DNA from 2 places in the Fictibacillus sp. KU28468 genome. Region 1 is predicted to be linked to the other one. Evidence: a T-box and tRNA genes for the amino acid it is inferred to sense, from the RefSeq annotation. Region 1 holds a T-box; the other holds one or more tRNA genes.

Evidence for each region. The T-box of region 1 lies ahead of tyrS (tyrosine--tRNA ligase). A T-box ahead of a tRNA ligase gene usually reads a tRNA of that ligase, here a tRNA-Tyr.
Region 2: it encodes a tRNA-Tyr, which carries the amino acid that the T-box ahead of tyrS (tyrosine--tRNA ligase) is inferred to sense. The anticodon was not compared.

The regions. Positions count from the first base shown of each region.
Region 1 covers NZ_CP110666.1:962,347-965,742, forward strand. The annotation lists gene hisF (imidazole glycerol phosphate synthase subunit HisF) at 1-613, shown strand, start outside; gene hisI (phosphoribosyl-AMP cyclohydrolase) at 610-1,392, shown strand; T-box leader at 1,616-1,843, shown strand; gene tyrS (tyrosine--tRNA ligase) at 1,887-3,131, shown strand.
Region 2 covers NZ_CP110666.1:4,268,359-4,271,754, forward strand. The annotation lists gene OKX00_RS22595 (aspartyl-phosphate phosphatase Spo0E family protein) at 1-133, shown strand, start outside; gene rocF (arginase) at 160-1,062, opposite strand; tRNA gene OKX00_RS22605 (tRNA-Ala) at 1,311-1,386, opposite strand; tRNA gene OKX00_RS22610 (tRNA-Gly) at 1,391-1,464, opposite strand; tRNA gene OKX00_RS22615 (tRNA-Lys) at 1,514-1,589, opposite strand; tRNA gene OKX00_RS22620 (tRNA-Tyr) at 1,621-1,704, opposite strand; tRNA gene OKX00_RS22625 (tRNA-Thr) at 1,743-1,818, opposite strand; tRNA gene OKX00_RS22630 (tRNA-Val) at 1,838-1,913, opposite strand; tRNA gene OKX00_RS22635 (tRNA-Glu) at 1,976-2,050, opposite strand; tRNA gene OKX00_RS22640 (tRNA-Thr) at 2,054-2,129, opposite strand; tRNA gene OKX00_RS22645 (tRNA-Asn) at 2,131-2,205, opposite strand; rRNA gene rrf (5S ribosomal RNA) at 2,242-2,357, opposite strand; rRNA gene OKX00_RS22655 (23S ribosomal RNA) at 2,625-3,396, opposite strand, start outside.

The DNA of each region.
Region 1 (3,396 bases):
TCTTGATATTTCCGCTTCTCATGAAGGCCGGCAGACGATGATCGATGTTGTGGACCGGGTGGCGAGCCAGCTCGCCATCCCGTTTACGGTAGGTGGCGGCATCAATTCACTGGAAGACATGAAACGTGTGCTGCGAGCAGGCGCTGATAAGGTTTCTGTTAATACAGCTGCACTTTTGCGCCCTGAGCTCATTACAGAAGGCGCTGATTACTTCGGTTCCCAATGTATTGTCACAGCGATCGATGCCAAGTATGATGAATCTCTTGGTTCTTGGCGTGTCTATACTCATGGGGGCAGGAAACCGACCGAGTGGGAAGTAACGGCATGGGCGAAAGAAGCGGTCAAGCGGGGTGCAGGCGAAATTTTGCTGACGAGCATGGATCAGGACGGAGAAAAGAGCGGTTTTAATCTGGCACTGACAAAAGCAGTAAGTGAAGCAGTTACGGTTCCGGTCATCGCATCCGGCGGAGCGGGGAATGCACAGCACTTCCATGAAGCTTTTACAGAAGGAAAAGCAGATGCAGGTCTTGCTGCCAGCATCTTTCATTATAAGGAAACGTCGGTTAGAGAAGTAAAGAAAGAGCTAAAAGAAAAAGGAGTGGTGATCCGATGAATGTGTCTTCCGTAAAGTTTGATGAAAAAGGGCTGGTGCCGGCCATCGTTCAGGACGCCCGTACGAAAACGGTGCTTACCCTTGCGTATATGAATGAAGAGTCGCTGAAAAAAACACTCGAGATTGGTGAAACGGTATTCTACAGCCGTTCCCGCCAGGAGCTCTGGCACAAGGGTGAAACGTCCGGCAACACGCAAAAAGTCGTGGACATCCGCATGGACTGCGACCAGGATGCGCTCATCGTGTTTGTCGATCCGAAGGGGCCTGCGTGCCATACCGGGGCTGAGAGTTGTTTTTCTGGGGAATCATCACTGCGAGGTTCGGTTACAGGTGAGTCCCTGCGAGGTTCGGTTACAGGCACCATAAGTTCGGTGCCAGTCACCGACGTGCCAGCCACCGACGTGCCAGTCACCGATGGATCAGCCACTGAAGGGAAAACATCCTACGGGGATGTTGTTCCGGGTAAAGCAGGAGGAAGTAAATCTCCTGAAATACTTAATGTGCTGCAGGGGCTGATTGCCGAGCGAGAGCGGCAGATGCCTGAGGGAGCATACACTACCTATCTTTTTGATAAAGGTGTGGACAAGATATTGAAAAAGGTTGGAGAAGAAGCTTCAGAGGTGATCATTGCTGCGAAAAATCGCGACAAAGAAGAACTGAAATGGGAAGCCGCCGACTTGATTTATCACCTTCTTGTCCTTTTGCAGGAACAAAAGCTTCCGTTTGCTGAAGTTTTGGGCGTATTGGAAGAGCGACATACTTCCAAGGATCGAAAATAAAGAGTAATTGTGGGGCCGCCGGGATGTTCGGCGGCCTTTTTGTGCGATGAAATGATGGAATTGAGTGTAAATCAGGGATAATTGAGCCAAACAAGCACTTAATTGATCCAATCTAACTATTCAGACTTCTTCACCACCACAACAACCGCCTCCAAACCAAAACACCTGGAATTAACTTGAATTCTCCCGCTGAATACACTAAACTAGTTAAAAGCCAAAAGAGATAAAAGTAATGAGAGGAATCAGTAGTAGTTATCTCCCTGTTTCAGAGAGCCGGTGGGTGGTGAGAACCGGTCACAGATAAGTATGAATTACCTCCTCGAACTTTCTTTGTGAACGGGTCTATGATTTCAGATCAGTAGCAGAGAACGGCCTGAACCGTTAATTCGCTTGAGTGGAAGCTTTAAGCTTCAACAAGGGTGGTACCGCGTGCAAAAACCACGTCCCTTTTTTAGGGATGTGGTTTTTTATATTTTTAAGGAGGAATGATTAGGATGAAAGACTTGATTCAACTATTGTCAGCTGACCAAAAAAGCGAGCTGGAGCGGCAATATGCACTGTATGCCAATGGTGTACAAGAGATCATTCCTGCTGACGAGTTTAAACAGAAAATCGCGAAGTCTTTGCTTAAGAATAAGCCTTTAAAAGTAAAGCTTGGCTTGGATCCCTCTGCTCCGGACGTTCATATCGGACACACGGTCGTTCTGCAGAAGCTGAAGCAGTTTCAGCAAAACGGGCACATTATCCAGCTCATTATTGGTGATTTTACAGGCAAGATCGGGGATCCTACCGGCAAATCCGCTGTACGGAAGCAGCTTACTGATGAAGAAGTGGAACACAATGCGAAGACCTATTTTGAGCAGTTCGGCAAAGTGCTGGATATGGAAAAGGTGGAGCTTCATTATAATGCCGACTGGCTTTCCAAATTGAACTTTGAGGATGTCATCCAGTTGGCAGGCAAAATAACCGTTGCGCGGCTTCTTGAACGAAATGATTTTACAGAGCGGATCTCTACGGGCAAGCCGATTTCTCTTCATGAATTCTTTTACCCGCTCATGCAAGGCTATGATTCTGTTGTTCTGGAAAGTGACCTTGAACTCGGGGGAACCGATCAGCATTTTAACGTGCTGATGGGGAGGCACCTGCAGGAACACTATAAAAAAGAGAAGCAGGCCGTGATGCTGCTGCCTTTACTTGAAGGTCTTGACGGTGTTGAAAAGATGTCAAAATCAAAAGGCAACTACATTGGAATCAATGAAGAGCCGAATGAGATGTTCGGCAAAACGATGTCCATTCCTGATGAACTGATGCCGAAGTATATTGATTTGGCCACAGACTACACGGTGGATGAAAAGAACAAGCTGAAAGAGAATCTAAATGAAGGCACCCTTCACCCTCGTGACGCGAAAATCCAGCTAGGCAAGACTTTTGTCCGGATGTTCCACGGAAAGGAAGCAGCAGAAAAAGCAGAACAGCATTTTCTGCGTGTTTTCCAAAAAGGAGCATTGCCTGAAGAAATCCCGGAAGTGAAGTGGAATGGCGATCGAAATGTTGCTGTCGTTGAACTTCTTGTTGATCTGCAGTTGTTAAGTTCCAAAAGTGAAGCCCGGAAAATGATTCAGAACGGCGGGGTGAAGCTTAATGGAAAAAAGGTGTCAGACGTAAAACTTGAGATTGAGATAAAAGATGATACAATCGTTCAAGTAGGAAAAAGAAAGTTTGTTAAATTAACTGTATAAATTGAGGCCACCGTTTTCAGCTTCAGGAGACGGTGGTTTTCTGTCATAAGAAGCTTCTGGACAAAAACAGCAATATTTTTTCCATTTGCTTGCTGTTTTTTAAAGATCCATAGATTAAAATGAAATCTTAATAAAACCTTTGTCGAAAGTTTCATTGACAAAGTTTAAAAAGGGTATGTAAGACGCTTTTGGTGTATGGTATACTTTTTTGGGTTGAAAACGAACGGCTAGAAATAAAGGCTATGTAATATGCTTTTTACATAGA
Region 2 (3,396 bases), 1.0 Mb from region 1:
TTCACGGAAAAAAATGAATGAAATGTCTAAAATTATGCCTTTAATCGCTGAAGAAATTGTTGAAATCAGCCAACACATAGATGAGCTATTAAATGAATTCCAAAAAGCAAACGTAAAAAACAGCTACTCGTAATCGAGAGCTGTTTTTTTGATTTATAATTATAATAATTTTTCGCCAAATAGTGATCCCATTAGCGCCACAGCCACTGTCGCTGTCTTGTTTCTTTCGTCAAGAATTGGATTGACCTCTACAAATTCAGCTGAAGTAATAATCTGAGACTCGGCCAGCATTTCCATCGCCAAATGGCTTTCTCTGTAGCTGATTCCACCAAGAACCGGCGTCCCTACACCCGGTGCGTCAAGCGGATCCAATCCATCAAGGTCAAGGCTTAAATGAACACCGTCCGTTTTTTTAGAAAGGTATTCAATCGTTTCCTCCATTACCTTGGTCATGCCGATCCGATCAATTTCATGCATCGTGTATACTTTAATACCGCGTTCTTTGATTAATTCTTTTTCTCCTTCATCCAATGAACGGGCACCGATAATAACAATATTTTCAGGCTTAACTTTTTGCTCATATCCTCCAATACCAGTTAAGGATTCATGCCCGATTCCCAAACTTGCTGCAAGGGGCATACCATGAATGTTTCCGCTTGGTGAAGTATCAGCGGTATTTAAGTCTCCATGAGCATCATACCAGATGACGCCAAGATTTTCGTAGTGCTTGGCAATTCCTGCAAGAGAGCCAATCGCGATACTGTGGTCTCCTCCAAAGACAAGAGGAAACCGGTTTTCCTGAATGACATTAGAAACCGTGTCTGCCAGCTTTTCACTTGCAGTTGAAACTTCTTGAAGGTTCTTAAGATTGGTGTCTATTTTTTCTTCTATTGTCCCAGGCCGGGCAATCTCTATGTCCCCGAAATCCTGGACATTATAATTTATATCTTCTAAACGTTCCACAATTCCTGCATATCGAATGGCGCTTGGCCCCATGTCAACGCCGCGCCTTGTCTGCCCTAAATCCATCGGTACTCCGATGATCGTAATATCCTTCTTCATTCTGTACGGCCTCCCCTTATGCTGTGTTTCAAAAAATTCTATAAATTCATTGTAGCCTGTCTATTCGTGTTGGTTCAACTGGACAGAAATATGCATAGATATACCGATACGTAAGCGCTTTCGAGGAGGTTGATGGATAATTATTAGGACAAAAGCACCCTCCTCTTTATTGGATCAGGAATCCTTGAAGGTTTGAAAGACATAAAAAAGCCCTTAGACATTCGTCTAAGGACAGTACTTATTATGTATGGTGGAGCCTAGCGGGATCGAACCGCTGACCTCCTGCGTGCAAGGCAGGCGCTCTCCCAGCTGAGCTAAGGCCCCATAATGGAGCGGGTGATGAGAATCGAACTCACGACCAGAGCTTGGAAGGCTCTTGTTTTACCACTAAACTACACCCGCATATTATACTTTGTAACCATTGATATCATCTTTTATTCAGAAGTTCAAATGGTGAGCCATGAAGGACTCGAACCTTCGACCCTCTGATTAAAAGTCAGATGCTCTACCGACTGAGCTAATGGCTCGTGTTGTAACATAATCTGTCGGAAATAAAGATGGTGGAGGGGGACGGATTCGAACCGCCGAACCCAAAGGAGCGGATTTACAGTCCGCCGCGTTTAGCCACTTCGCTACCCCTCCACATAAAAAAAAGGCTTCAGACATTGCTTATAAAGAAATGGTGCCGGCTAGAGGACTTGAACCCCCAACCTACTGATTACAAGTCAGTTGCTCTACCAATTGAGCTAAACCGGCCTGCCGTTGGGATAAATAATGGTGGAGGATGACGGGTTCGAACCGCCGACCCCCTGCTTGTAAGGCAGGTGCTCTCCCAGCTGAGCTAATCCTCCGTATTAATGAATGTTATTTTCTTAACGAAAAAACTTGGTTATTTTTCTTAACGAAAAAAACTTGGTGACCCGTACGGGATTCGAACCCGTGTTACCGCCGTGAAAGGGCGGTGTCTTAACCGCTTGACCAACGGGCCGACTGGAGCTTCCAACCGGGCTCGAACCGGTGACCTCTTCCTTACCATGGAAGCACTCTACCTACTGAGCTATGGAAGCATGGCTCCACAGGTAGGACTCGAACCTACGACCGATCGGTTAACAGCCGATAGCTCTACCACTGAGCTACTGTGGAATAATAAAACCACATACGAGTATGTATGAAATGATAGCCTGGCAACGTCCTACTCTTACAGGGGGAAGCCCCCAACTACCATCGGCGCTGAAGAGCTTAACTTCCGTGTTCGGTATGGGAACGGGTGTGACCTCTTCGCTATCGCCACCAGACTGTCTTTCAAAGGATGTCCTATTTTCTCAAGGACAAGTTACATTTTACAATGTATTTGCTCTTTTGACAAGAGCTTTTTTAGAAAAATGAGGTATATTCCCTCAAAACTAGATAACTTCATCCAAACTTTCACTGATGCTAACGTCCAGCTCCATGTACCATATCCTCGAGGTCGTTTCAATCCCTCCTGCGAACACCAAAAACGTGTTCTCGTCAGGATCTCCAACGCTTGTCGGATTTAAACGGTTCATACCGCTTTTGTTAATAAGGATAAGCCCTCGACCGATTAGTATCTGTCAGCTCCACGTGTCACCACGCTTCCACACCAGACCTATCAACCTCATCATCTCTAAGGGGTCTTACTCACTTGACGTGATGGGAAATCTCATCTTGAGGGGGGCTTCATGCTTAGATGCTTTCAGCACTTATCCCGTCCACACGTAGCTACCCAGCTATGCCCCTGGCGGAACAACTGGTACACCAGCGGTGTGTCCATCCCGGTCCTCTCGTACTAAGGACAGCTCCTCTCAAATTTCCTGCGCCCGCGACGGATAGGGACCGAACTGTCTCACGACGTTCTGAACCCAGCTCGCGTACCGCTTTAATGGGCGAACAGCCCAACCCTTGGGACCTACTTCAGCCCCAGGATGCGATGAGCCGACATCGAGGTGCCAAACCTCCCCGTCGATGTGGACTCTTGGGGGAGATAAGCCTGTTATCCCCAGGGTAGCTTTTATCCGTTGAGCGATGGCCCTTCCATGCGGAACCACCGGATCACTAAGCCCGACTTTCGTCCCTGCTCGACTTGTAGGTCTCGCAGTCAAGCTCCCTTGTGCCTTTACACTCTGCGAATGATTTCCAACCATTCTGAGGGAACCTTTGGGCGCCTCCGTTACAATTTAGGAGGCGACCGCCCCAGTCAAACTGCCCACCTGACACTGTCTCCGAACCGGATCACGGTTCCAGGTTAGAATTTCAATACAGTCAGGGTAGTATCCCACCGACGCCTCCATCGAAGCTGGCGCTCCGACTTCCCAG